3 regions of the Brevibacillus antibioticus genome follow, and region 3 is predicted to be linked to each of the others. Evidence: riboswitches for the same ligand, from Rfam matches in the RefSeq annotation. Region 3 holds a riboswitch; each other region holds the start of a gene.
What was found. Region 3 has a riboswitch for lysine ahead of E8L90_RS14520 (aspartate kinase). Riboswitches for the same ligand answer to the same signal wherever they lie in the genome.
Positions count from the first base shown of each region.

Region 1: linked by a shared signal. The riboswitch ahead of dapD (2,3,4,5-tetrahydropyridine-2,6-dicarboxylate N-acetyltransferase) and the one ahead of E8L90_RS14520 (aspartate kinase) in region 3 are both predicted to bind lysine.
Region 2: linked by a shared signal. The riboswitch ahead of E8L90_RS17250 (amino acid permease) and the one ahead of E8L90_RS14520 (aspartate kinase) in region 3 are both predicted to bind lysine.

Region 1 covers NZ_SZNK01000001.1:760,024-764,229, forward strand. Annotated here, with positions in the region: gene E8L90_RS03770 (EcsC family protein) at 1-121, shown strand, start outside; gene E8L90_RS03775 (GNAT family N-acetyltransferase) at 96-644, opposite strand; gene E8L90_RS03780 (flavodoxin) at 713-1,153, opposite strand; lysine riboswitch at 1,294-1,483, shown strand; gene dapD (2,3,4,5-tetrahydropyridine-2,6-dicarboxylate N-acetyltransferase) at 1,575-2,285, shown strand; gene E8L90_RS03790 (aspartate aminotransferase family protein) at 2,300-3,514, shown strand; gene E8L90_RS03795 (N-acetyldiaminopimelate deacetylase) at 3,518-4,206, shown strand, end outside.
Region 2 covers NZ_SZNK01000001.1:3,672,301-3,676,506, forward strand. Annotated here, with positions in the region: gene E8L90_RS17235 (alpha/beta fold hydrolase) at 1-595, opposite strand, end outside; gene E8L90_RS17240 (CGNR zinc finger domain-containing protein) at 703-1,260, opposite strand; gene E8L90_RS17245 (DinB family protein) at 1,429-1,923, shown strand; lysine riboswitch at 2,008-2,193, shown strand; gene E8L90_RS17250 (amino acid permease) at 2,306-3,754, shown strand; gene E8L90_RS17255 (hypothetical protein) at 3,975-4,206, shown strand, end outside.
Region 3 covers NZ_SZNK01000001.1:3,118,894-3,123,099, reverse strand. Annotated here, with positions in the region: gene E8L90_RS14530 (DUF2164 domain-containing protein) at 116-367, shown strand; gene uvrC (excinuclease ABC subunit UvrC) at 406-2,187, shown strand; lysine riboswitch at 2,268-2,456, shown strand; gene E8L90_RS14520 (aspartate kinase) at 2,689-3,930, shown strand; gene E8L90_RS14515 (YslB family protein) at 3,980-4,206, opposite strand, start outside.

The DNA.
Region 1 (4,206 bases), 2.4 Mb from region 3:
CTCAACCGTACAGGATGTCGCCGAAGCGGGGATGATGCTGTACCGCAAACGGCGCATCCTGGAGCGGCTACGTGAGAGCGATAAGAGCGGAGAGATTACGAAGACCACTCCTCAGCAGTAAGAGCGTAGAGGAGATGGTCCTCCCATACACCGTTAATTTGCAAATAGCGTAACGAAAGCCCTTCCTGGCGAAACCGGCCTTTTTCCAAGACGCGAATGGAAGCTTGGTTGCGGGGCATAACAGCAGCTTGTACCCTGTGTAGCCCAGCTTTCGTGAAAGCAAAGTGGAGAGCGAGACTTACTGCTGATGTCGTATAGCCTTTGCCATTGCACGCCTGATCCATGAAGTACCCAATCGTAGCATTTTGCCATGCGCCGCGTGCGACATTCGATAACGCTACACGTCCGATCATCTTTCCTGATTCTCTAGAGAATACGCCGAAAGCATAGGCAGTACCGCGTTCAAAATCAATCTGCGCTTGTGTAATCTGTTCTTGCTGTCCTGTGAGGGTCAGAAATGAAGCGGGGCGGATTGGTTCAAATGGTTGGAGAAAGTCATGATTACGCAGCCGAAGCTCTAGGAGCTCGGCTGCGTCTTGTTGGTGGAGAGGCCGTAAGAGAATCTCGTCCGTATGTAATGACATGAGATCAATCCTCCTTAAAAAGTTGGATTGATAGTATAGCATGTGCCAAAGTATTTGGGAAACACCGATTATCCGAGCAATTCAGCAAATGATACCCCAAATGCTTTGCAAGTTTCCACTTCTTTTGCAGTAGGAGAAAGCTCGATTTTCAATCCTTCCATTGGTGTTTCCGCGCCACGCTCACTCGCCTTTTTCAGCAAAATATCAACAGCTGCACCGACATGCTCGTAAGCGGAATCGCAAGAGCCAAAAGCAACAACCTTTTTCCCGCTGAGGTCAATACCGTCCATTTCCTCATAAAAATCTAGGCATTCGTCTGGCAGTTCGCCATCGCCCCATGTGTAGGCACCAAGCAAGATTCCGTCGTAAGCTTCGAGTTCTTTTGCGTTCGCATCCATCACTTCTTTTATCTCCAGCTCAGCACCAGTTGAACGAATACCTTCTGCAATTGCTTCAGCAATTTCCTGTGTATTCCCTGTCATGCTCGCGTATACCATCAAAATGCTCATAAAACGTAAAACCTCCAATTAGATAATGAGTATCATTCTCATCAATAAAAATAATGAAAATGATAATCGTTGTCAATAACTTTTTTCTTATTGCCACGTTTCATTGATTTTGGTAGAGTTAAATAAAATTATTATAATGTACTCTAAATAGAGGTGCGCCGAAGAAGAGTAAGCCTTTTCGCAATCTGCCAGGGGGCAGGAGAAGGAAGAAAGGCTAGAGCGCCGAAGCTTATGCTATGCCCCTACGTAGCACAGGCTGGGGTGTGTCATGAAAAATGAACATCCTGTCACAAGGGACCATACATCTTTTTGTGGAGCGCTATTTATGATTTGCTTACGTAGTATCAAAAGCAATGAGATAGCGAATGCACTCATTGCTTTTTTTGATTGACCATGCTGTTATTTTGAGGAGGATGTAACTATGAACATGATGGATGCTAACGAAATTATCGCGTTTATTCAAAAAAGCGAAAAGAAAACACCAGTGAAGGTATATGTAAAAGGGAATCTGGAGGGAATCGACTTCGGTGCGAGCTCCAAAGCCTTCATTACTGGTCCTACTGGTGTTGTTTTTGGTGAGTGGAAAGAGATTGAGCCAGTGCTCGCTGCTAACGCAGACAAAATTGAAGATTATGTAGTAGAAAGCGACCGCCGCAACTCCGCCATTCCTTTGCTGGATACAAAAGGGATTCAAGCGCGTATTGAGCCAGGCGCAATTATCCGTGACCAAGTGACAATCGGTAACAACGCGGTCATCATGATGGGTGCTTCCATTAACATCGGTGCAGTTATCGGTGAAGGTACGATGATCGACATGAATGTTGTAGTAGGTGGACGTGGAACCATCGGGAAAAACTGCCACATCGGCGCGGGATCGGTTATCGCGGGCGTTATCGAGCCGCCATCTGCCCAGCCAGTTGTTGTCGAGGATGATGTTGTCATCGGAGCAAATGCTGTCATTCTGGAAGGTGTACGCGTAGGAAAAGGTGCTGTCGTTGCAGCGGGTGCTGTCGTAATTGACGATGTACCTCCATACGTAGTAGTTGCGGGAACGCCTGCACGTGTGATCAAACAAATCGATGAAAAAACTCGTTCCAAGACAGAGATCAAGCAGGAGCTACGTCAGCTGTAAGGGAGAGAGTGCACATGGACTGGCGTTCGCTCGATGAACAATATATCGTCTCCTCTTACAAAAGACTTCCGATTGCCATAGACAAAGGCGAAGGAAATTACTTGTACGATACGAACGGAAAGAGTTATCTCGACTTGTTTACCGGACTCGCGGTAAATGTTCTGGGGCATTCTCATCCGCGCATTGTACAGGCTCTGCGTGAGCAGGGAGAGCGCTTCTTGCATATTTCCAATGTATTTTTAAACAAGCCGGCTATCCGTTTAGCCGAGCGTTTGGTTGCGAACAGCATCAGCGGTAAGGTATTTTTCACTAACTCTGGTGCTGAGGCCACAGAGTCTGCGATCAAGCTGATTCACAAATGGACGAAAAACGAGGGAACAGGTCGTGAAGGCATCGTTGTTTTACGCAACAGCTTTCACGGACGAACACTTGGAGCAGTGCGTCTGACGAGGCAGGCTCACGTCTATCAAGACTTTCCTCAGCCGGCTTTTCCTGTTTATGAACTGGATGCGGAAGACACGGCAGGATTGCGAGCAATTTGCCAGGAAGCAAGACCCGCTGCGGTCGTCATGGAGCCAGTCTTGGGTTCCGGCGGTGTCGTGCCGCTAACGGGAGCGTTCTTGCAAGAGGTAGCTGCGATCTGTGAACGAGAAGGCATGTTATTCATCATGGACGAGATACAGACAGGAATGGGCAGGACAGGAAAGCTGTTTGCTTATGAGCATGCAGGCGTAACGCCAGACCTTATCCTTTTCGCCAAAGGCATAGGGGGAGGGCTTCCCCTTGGCGGTGTCATCGCTGGTCCAAAGCTGATGAACCAGTTCAAACCGGGGGATCACGGAACGACATTTGCACCATCGCCACTGTCTGCAGCCCTGGGGAATGTCGTGTTGGATGAATTGCTTGATCCAGCCTTCATCGCTCACGTAGAAGAAGTGATTGCGTACCTGTGGTCAGGCTTGGAAGCGTTGCGAACGCGTCTTCCAGATCAACTGCAATCCCTTCGCGGAAAAGGCTTGATGGTTGGAATTCCGCTCTCTTCCACCCCGGAAGAGGTAAGCCACTTGCAGCAAGCATTGCTTGACGAAGGAATTCTCGTTGACGTGACGCAGAAAACGATTGTTCGTCTGCTTCCGCCACTAACGTTGACAAAAGCCGATGTGGACCGTTTCCTTACCGTGTTTGAGGAGCAATTAACAACTAGAACAGGTACGAAAAAGGAGGCGTAGACCATGACGACTTCCTTGTTTACACAAATTCGCCGAGACCTGCACCAAATACCGGAGCCCGGCTTTGCTGAAGTGAAGACGCAACAATACTTGCTCGATTATTTGAAAAAGCTGCCTCAGGAGCGAATCGAGATCAAAACGTGGCGGACAGGCATATTGGTCAAGCTGGCAGGAACAAAGCCAAAACGATTAATTGCCTGGCGGACGGATATGGATGGCCTGCCGATCGTAGAGGAAACGTCCTATCCGTTTCGCTCGCTTCATGAAGGGTATATGCATGCATGCGGGCATGACATGCATATGGCGATCGCCCTTGGCCTCCTAACGCATTTTACGGAGCATCCGATAGCAGATGATTTGCTCTTCCTCTTCCAGCCAGCAGAAGAAGGTCCTGGCGGTGCTTGGCCGATGTTGGAAAGTGAAGAGTTTGCAGGGTGGCGACCGGACTGCATTTTTGCCCTGCATATCGCGCCAGAATACCCAGTTGGGCATATTGCGACGAAGCCAGGAATCTTGTTTGCCAACACTTCTGAGCTGTACATTGATTTGGTTGGCAAAGGGGGGCATGCCGCCTTCCCGCACAAGGCGAATGATATGGTGGTTGCAGGAAGCCATCTTGTGACACAGCTTCAATCGATTATTTCGCGCAATATAGATCCATTGGATTCGGCCGTCGTAACGATTGGCAAGCT
Region 2 (4,206 bases), 550 kb from region 3:
TGTACACGGTACGCTCCGGCAAATATTGCTTGCTCTCCTCAAACCTTTCCATATGGATCACACCGTCGCGAGACCCGAGCAAAGACAGCACAGGCACATTCACCTTCTTCAAGTTCCCCTGACTGTTCGGATACGCTCCCAACAAAAATACTCCACTGATTCGGTCCGGGTGGTTAGCTGCAAATTCAGCTGCCATGGTTCCACCAAGCGAATGTCCTCCGATGACAAACGTTTTATTCGGGTACGCCTTCAATACTTGTGTGGCCCGCGTCATATCACTTACAGCCAAATTCAGCGGCATTCGTGCGAGAAAAACATGGTAGCCGTAGCCAGCCAAAGCACGGGCAATCGGTGCATAGCTCTCCGGTTTGACCAGTGCTCCTGGATATAAGATGAGCCCCGGTTCGCGTGATTCCCCACCTTGGAAAATAATCCAGTCATTCGTATCCATGACGGTTATCCCTTCACCCCCTTGCATGGCCGTTAACGCTGCCTGATCGGGCTGATAAGGCTGCAAATACCATATCGCCAGACAAATCGCTCCAAGTGTCACCAACACGAATGCCTGAAACCATTTTTTGCGTGCTTGACTCATCCTACCCACCTCGTTTCCGTTCCCATGTAGAGTTCTATATATTATGTCTCAAACCTAGAAAAAAACCGTCAGAGACAAAATCCCGACGGTCGTTGGTATTGGCTCCATCAGCCTTTTTCCTTCTGGCGCTCACGAAAACGGCGTACCTTCATCAAGTTTCCGCACATTTTGTCATCACACCAGCGGCGCACCCGGTTGCGACTTTCATCATAAAACACCCAGCGGCAGTCCTCGTTGTCACATATTTTGATTCGTTCCAGATGCTGCGGGGCAAGCAGCTCTGCGAAAGAAGCCGCAATTTGTGCCATGACGAGGGGCCAGCCCTCTGCTTGGCTGGATTGCTTTTGCCTGTAGCCGCCCTCCTCATCTACATACAACACCTGCAGATGAAAAGGGGTGAGAGCCAAAGCCCTGTTCAATTCCGCGAGGTCCTCCTCTTGGAAGCGGTCTCCACGGACAACGGCTTCTAGCATACGTCTCAAACGTTCGCGCAACTGCAAAAGGGAAGCGGCACAGTCCACATTCATCGGTAGCGGAGCGGTTAGCTTGTATGTTTGCAAAAAGGATGACAGCCATTCCTGGTTCTCCAAGCGATTTTCCGCACGACCAGAACCACGCCAATCCCGCCAATCACTATTTAAAAAATCGATACAAAGCCAGCCCATGTAATCATCTCTCCTGACGAAACCCTTCATTTTTCTCTCTTGTATGACTATACAGAATATGGTAATCTATATTTGTAACTACTGTAACTTGATTAACTGGTTACATCTTCATTTCTTACTGCTATTATAGCGTTTCATCAATCTGTTTCACAGACGAGGAGGAAGCGTATGAATCGGAAGGATTTGCTTTTGCACGGTTGGGAATGTACCTATAACAAGGAAGACTGGTATCCACCTTTAAAAGAAGCGCTTTCCGGAGTATCAGCAGCCGAGGCCAGCTGGCGCCCTGTGGGAGAAGCAGCCAACACGATCTGGGAAAACGTCAGCCACCTTCTTTATTACAAAGAACGCCTGTTGCATCGTCTATTGGGCACCGAATTTCCTGGCTCCGCTGAGACGAACGATGATACCTTCATCCCGTCCGGCGGTCCGGATGACGAAGACGCTTGGCAAGCTACTCTCGCTCGTATGGGAAGCGTCCATCGCCACATTCATGAAAAGCTTTCCTTGCTGACGGATGAGGATTTAAACCAGATGGCTACTTATACGCCCATTTACCAAACCGTAATGAGTCTGGTCCTGCATGATGCGTTTCATACGGGACAAATCGTCCAAATTCGCAAGCTGCAAGGCTCTTGGCCTGCCAGACGCTCATTTGAATAACAAAATTTCACATTGATTAATCATTAACAATCCTTTATAGTTGATGAATCACAAAATTTCATACATGTTATCCTCATCTTTCACGGTGAGGATAGAGGTCGCGGCTTTTATATCATCCTGTACGAGATTCAGAGAAAATCAATGACTCCAGGTAAGGAAAATCCGCCGAAACTCATATCGCGTCTCTGTGCGATTGGGTTGGGGCTGTACTCGAAAGGGGCAGAACTGTCACGTTTGCATGCCAAGCAAGCGTGGTGAGCTATCTTCAGTGAAGGCTTGGTGGGGATTGGATGATACCGCCCTATGCCATTTTTTGGCTATGGCGGTTTTTTCGTTTCCGACCTTCCTTCTCAAAAATCAAGAAAGGTCGTGTAAGCAGCTTATGTCACAAAATCAATTGCAACGTGGTTTAAAAGCCCGACACCTGACGATGATTGCCATCGGCGGCTCGATTGGGACGGGATTGTTTCTCGCGAGCGGAGGCTCGATTCATTCCGCCGGACCTGGTGGAGCTTTAGTCGCCTATCTCGCCATTAGTATCATGGTTTACTTTTTAATGACCAGCTTGGGGGAAATGGCGGCCTTCATGCCTGTTTCAGGTTCGTTTTCAACTTATGCCACACGGTTCGTCGATCCATCTCTCGGCTTTGCTCTCGGCTGGAACTACTGGTACAACTGGGCGATTACCATTGCCGTCGAGCTGTCGGCTTCCGCACTCATTATGAAATTTTGGTTTCCGGATACCCCAGCGATATTGTGGAGCGCTTTGTTCCTTGGATTGCTGTTTGCCTTGAATCTCCTGTCCGTGAAAGCCTATGGGGAATCTGAATATTGGTTCGCCTTGATTAAAGTAGTAACGGTTATCGTCTTTATTATTATCGGTGTGTTGATGATTTTTGGCATTATGGGCGGCCAAGCAGTCGGCCTCCAAAACTTCACCAAAGGCGACGCGCCATTCAATGGCGGCTTCATGGCCCTGCTCGGTGTCTTTATGATTGCCGGATTCTCTTTCCAAGGGACAGAGCTAGTTGGTGTCGCGGCTGGGGAGAGCGAAGACCCTGCCCGGAACATTCCGAAGGCCATCCGTCAAATTTTTTGGCGTATCCTGATCTTCTATATCCTCGCTATTTTGATCATCGGGTTGCTCGTTCCATATGATAACCCAAATCTGATCAGTGGCGACATTACGGATATTGCGATCAGTCCGTTTACGATTGTTTTTGAAAATGCCGGATTTGCTTTTGCAGCATCCGTCATGAACGCCGTTATTCTCACGTCTGTATTGTCTGCTGGTAACTCTGGCATGTACGCCTCTACACGCATGCTGTGGAACTTGGCGAAAGAAGGAAACGCACCAAAATGGTTCGCAAAAGTAACAAGTAATGGCGTACCGATCAATGCCTTGATCTTGACTGCGCTCATCGGTGCTCTTGCTTTTCTGTCCTCCCTGTTTGGGGAAGGCGAAGTGTATGTCTGGCTTTTGAATGCGTCTGGTATGTCAGGCTTCATCGCTTGGCTGGGAATTGCCATTAGCCACTACCGTTTCCGTAAAGCGTTTATCGCTCAGGGGCGTGACTTAAGCGAATTGCCTTATCGGGCAAAGTGGTTCCCGTTTGGACCGATTTTTGCCTTCATCATTTGCTGTATCGTTATTTTGGGGCAAAACTACTCGGCATTCATGGGTGGAACGATCGACTGGAATGGCGTCCTGGTCTCTTACATTGGCCTGCCACTCTTCTTAATCATTTGGCTCGCTTATAAAATCACGCAAAAAACCAAGCTCGTCCCTCTTGAACAAGTTGACTTCAACATGGATGAACACACGAAATAATCGAAGAAAAAATACGGACTTCCGTTATCTGAACGGGAGTCCTTTTTCATGCTAGCTAATGTATTAAAAATTACTCCGAAAGAGCCGATAGTATAGACAAGAAGCCATTTGAGATCTGTTTCCTTTCCGTTCTCACACCTCATCCAAGTCATCTGATAAAAGGTAATCATGATCTCCTTCCATCACGACTGAACATGAATCCATGTGAGGAGAGTAGAACATGCACATCCAATCGAATAACCGCTATCTAACACCCCAGTTAACAACTAACCAACCTGCACCGAAAATGGTGACAGGAACTCGTCTAGGATTGCCCCGATTGCCCGAGCACGATACAGTAGACCTTCGTTCTCACAAGGCACGCGAGCTACCTGCTGATGCCATCGAACATCACAGCGTCCAATTTTTCTTTAGCACAGAGATTAATGAGCGTTTGGATAAAATTTTCGCAG
Region 3 (4,206 bases):
AAAAACTGTCGCCATGGAATGAGGCGGCAGTTTTTTTCGTATTGATTCCATGGTACTATGAAGGATAGAACGTATATTCTCTTATGATGCGAAAAAGGGAAGGAAGCCGGATACGATGCCAGCCAAATTGACGAGAGAGCAAATGGAATATCTTGTTCATCAAGTACAACGCTATTTTAAAGAAGAACGGTCGGAGACACTCGGCAATTTGGAGACGGAAGAGTTGATTGACTTTTTTTCAAAAGAGCTCGGCCTCTTCTATTACAATCAAGGGGTGCAAGACAGCCGGAAGCTGTTGATGGAACGGATGAGTTCCTTAGAAGATGAACTGTATGTATTGGAAAAGCCAATCCACAAGAACAAATAGATGCAAGGCAGATATAGAGCAAAGAGGAGGGAGCAGCCATGAACAGCTCCTTAAAAGATAAACTGGCCGTCCTGCCAGATAAGCCGGGCTGCTACCTGATGAAAAATGCGAGCGGGGAAATCATTTACGTAGGAAAAGCCAAGGTGCTGAAAAACCGCGTCCGCTCTTATTTTACAGGCAGTCATAACGGGAAGACGCAGCTGTTGGTCAGTGAGATCGTGGACTTTGAGTACATTGTGGTATCCTCCGCGATTGAGGCGCTCATTCTCGAGTGCAACCTGATCAAGGAGCACGACCCGCGTTACAATGTCATGCTCCGCGACGACAAGACGTATCCGTACATCAAAATTACGAATGAGGCGCAGCCACGCCTGGAGATTACCCGTAAGGTATTAAAAGATAAAGCTAAGTATTTCGGGCCATATCCGAATGCCGGAGATGCCTCCGAGGTGAAGAAGCTGCTGGATCGACTCTATCCGTTGCGAAAATGCCGCAATATGCCCAAGCAGGTTTGTCTTTACTACCATTTGGGACAATGTCTTGCGCCCTGTGTGTACGAGGTATCGGCAGAGGAAAATCAGCGTTTGGTGGATGAAATCAGCCGGTTCCTCGATGGTGGCCATGAGGAAATGAAGCAAACCCTCACGGAAAAAATGCTGCAAGCTGCAGAAAACATGGAGTTCGAACGCGCCAAGGAATATCGCGATCAGATCAAGAGCATCGAAGCCGTAATGGAGAAGCAGAAGATCACGTTCAACGATACGGTAGACCGCGACATTATCGGGTTTGCTGTGGAAAAAGGCTGGATGTGCATTCAGTTGTTCTATATGCGAAAAGGGAAGATGATCGAGCGTCAGACGACTTCCTTTCCATACTATGGCAGCGAAATCGAAGACTTCATGTCTTATGTGAGCCAGTTCTATTACGACAAGCAAAATGCACTGCCAAAAGAAATTTTGCTCCCGCAAGAGAGTGAACCGGAGCTTTTGAGTGAATGGCTGGGCATCAAAGTCCATGCGCCGAAAAGGGGCAAAAAGCATGAGCTCGTGATGATGGCTTCCGAGAACGCCCGTATAGCTTTGCAGGAGAAGTTCGCGCTGATGTCCAAGGACGATGCTCGTACGGTCCAAGCGGTACACAATCTCGGTCACATTTTAGGAATTCCGGTTCCTCATCGAATTGAAGCGTTTGACAACTCCAACATTCAAGGAACAGAGCCTGTGTCTGCGATGATTGTCTTTACAGACGGCCGCCCTGATAAAAAGGAATACCGCAAATTCAAGATCAAAACCGTCGAAGGGCCAGATGATTACGGCTCCATGCGCGAAGTCGTTCGCCGTCGTTACTCTCGCCTGCTGAAAGAAAACCAGCCGATGCCTGACCTGATTGTGATCGATGGTGGAAAAGGCCAAATCAGTGCGGCTATGGATGTGCTGGAAAACGAGCTGGGTCTCTATATTCCCGTCTGTGGACTCGCGAAGGATGAGAAGCACCGCACCGCTCAGCTCATGTACGGAGATCCGCCAGAGCCTGTGAATCTTAGACGTGATAGCTATGAATTTTATTTGTTGCAACGCATCCAAGATGAAGTCCACCGTTTTGTTATTACATTCCACAGACAATCCCGGACGAAAACGATGCTCTCCTCACAGTTGGATGAGATCCCGGGTATTGGTGAAAAACGACGCAAGCTGTTGTTCTCTCATTTTGGCTCGTTGAAAAAAATGCGCGAGGCGACCGTCGAAGACTTCCGCCAATTAGGGATCGGCGACAAGCTGGCGAAAGAAATCATCGGGCATCTGCGCAAGCTGGACACATGAGTTCAAAAAGGAATTGATCCATTTTTAGACTCATGATATAATCCGATTCAAACAGAATAGTTAGCCTCACTTCCATTATGGAGTGAGGTAGAGGCGCGAAAACCAAGAGTACCACCCTGAGATCGGGTATCTGTGAAGGGGACGGGAAAGGGGAATTCGCCGAAGTGTGGAGGGAAACCCGCTTTTCTCCATGCTGGGTCTGCGTTGAACAAATGCAGGACTGTCATCTGCACTTTTGACCAATTGTCAGATGGAGAGCTATCTCACGGTGTGTCAATGTGAGTTTTGATGGTGATAACTGTCAATCTTCGTTGTCCGCGTGTATTGGGAGGGAGGAACCGGTATGTCGAAACAATAGGCAGCGGCAGGTCTTATTCCTTGTCGGTGCCTTTTTTTGTAAAATAAAAATGCAAGACTTTTCCTTATAGAGAGAATAGTGAAAAACCATACAATACGAGATAAATACCAATATTGGATATGAGAAAAAGGGAGAGAAGCCGCATGGGGTTGATCGTGCAGAAATACGGAGGCACCTCTGTAGGTACCATTGAGCGAATTTTGCGAGTTGCGGATCGAATTATCAGCTACAAAGAGGAAGGACATGATGTGGTAGTCGTTGTTTCTGCAATGGGCAAATCTACTGACGTGTTGGTAGACATGGCCAAGCAGATTAACGCATACCCATCCGAGCGTGAAATGGATATGCTGCTGACTACAGGGGAGCAGGTTTCGATCGCGCTTTTGTCGATGGCTTTGCATACAAAAGGCTACGATGCCATTTCTCTTACGGGCTGGCAAGCTGGAATCACCACGGAGGCGATTCACGGAAGAGCACGGATCAAGCAGATTGAGCCAGAGCGGATTCAATCTGAGCTCGGCCGTGGTCGTGTGGTGATCGTGGCAGGATTCCAAGGGATCAGTGACGAAGGTGAAATCACGACGCTCGGCCGCGGTGGATCGGATACATCTGCGGTTACACTCGCAGCGAGCTTGAACGCTGAGAAATGCGAAATCTTTACGGACGTGTCCGGGGTGTATACAGCTGATCCGCGAATGGTTCCAGCTGCGAGCAAGCTGGATACAATCTCGTATGATGAGATGCTGGAGCTGGCGAACCTTGGTGCAGGGGTTCTTCATCCGAGGTCAGTAGAGGCTGCGAAAAAATACAAGGTAAGGCTGGTCGTCCGCTCCAGCTTTACTGCCGAAGATGGTACGTACGTTGAGGAGGTTGCCAACATGGAAACAGGTAGAGTAGTAAGTGGAGTTGCACACGATGAAGATGTAGCCAAAATCACGGTTGTCGGCATGCCTGCCAGGGTCGGGACGCTCTCCCGTTTGTTCAATACACTGGCGGACAATCAAGTGAACGTCGATATTATTATCCAAAGCTCTTATGATGCTACTGTTACAAATATTTCTTTTACAGTTGCAGCGGATGACCTGAAAAAAGCACTGGATACGCTAGACAGAAACAAAAACGAGCTTGGCTTTGAAAAAATCGATTTCGAGGAAAGCTTGACCAAAGTATCCATTGTTGGCTCTGGAATGATCAACAATCCAGGAGTAGCTGCCGAAATGTTCCGCGTTCTGGCAGAAAAAGAAATTTCTATTAAAATGGTATCAACTTCTGATATCAAAGTTTCTTGCGTCATTCCAGCAGCTTTGACAGAGCAGGCTGTTCGTAGTCTTCATTCGGCCTATGGTCTGGATGTTGAGGAAACCGCAGTCGTGCACGGAGTATAAAAGATGGATGCTCCCTCTCCCTTTATTACAGGTAGAGGGGGCATTTTGTTCATGAAGCCACTTGTACAGAGATACGTATGTCAGAAGAGCTTTCCATTTCGATTTTGCTGAACGCTTCTCTTTCTTTCCACTGCTCAATCATACCAGCAATAATCCCGGCTTCAAAGGAAAGACTGCATCCCAGTCTTTCTATAGACTGATAGCTAAAAATGGAATGGTTGAGTGAATAGACGATAGTTTGCCCGGTCTCCTCTACGACGTCTAGCTGGCCTAATC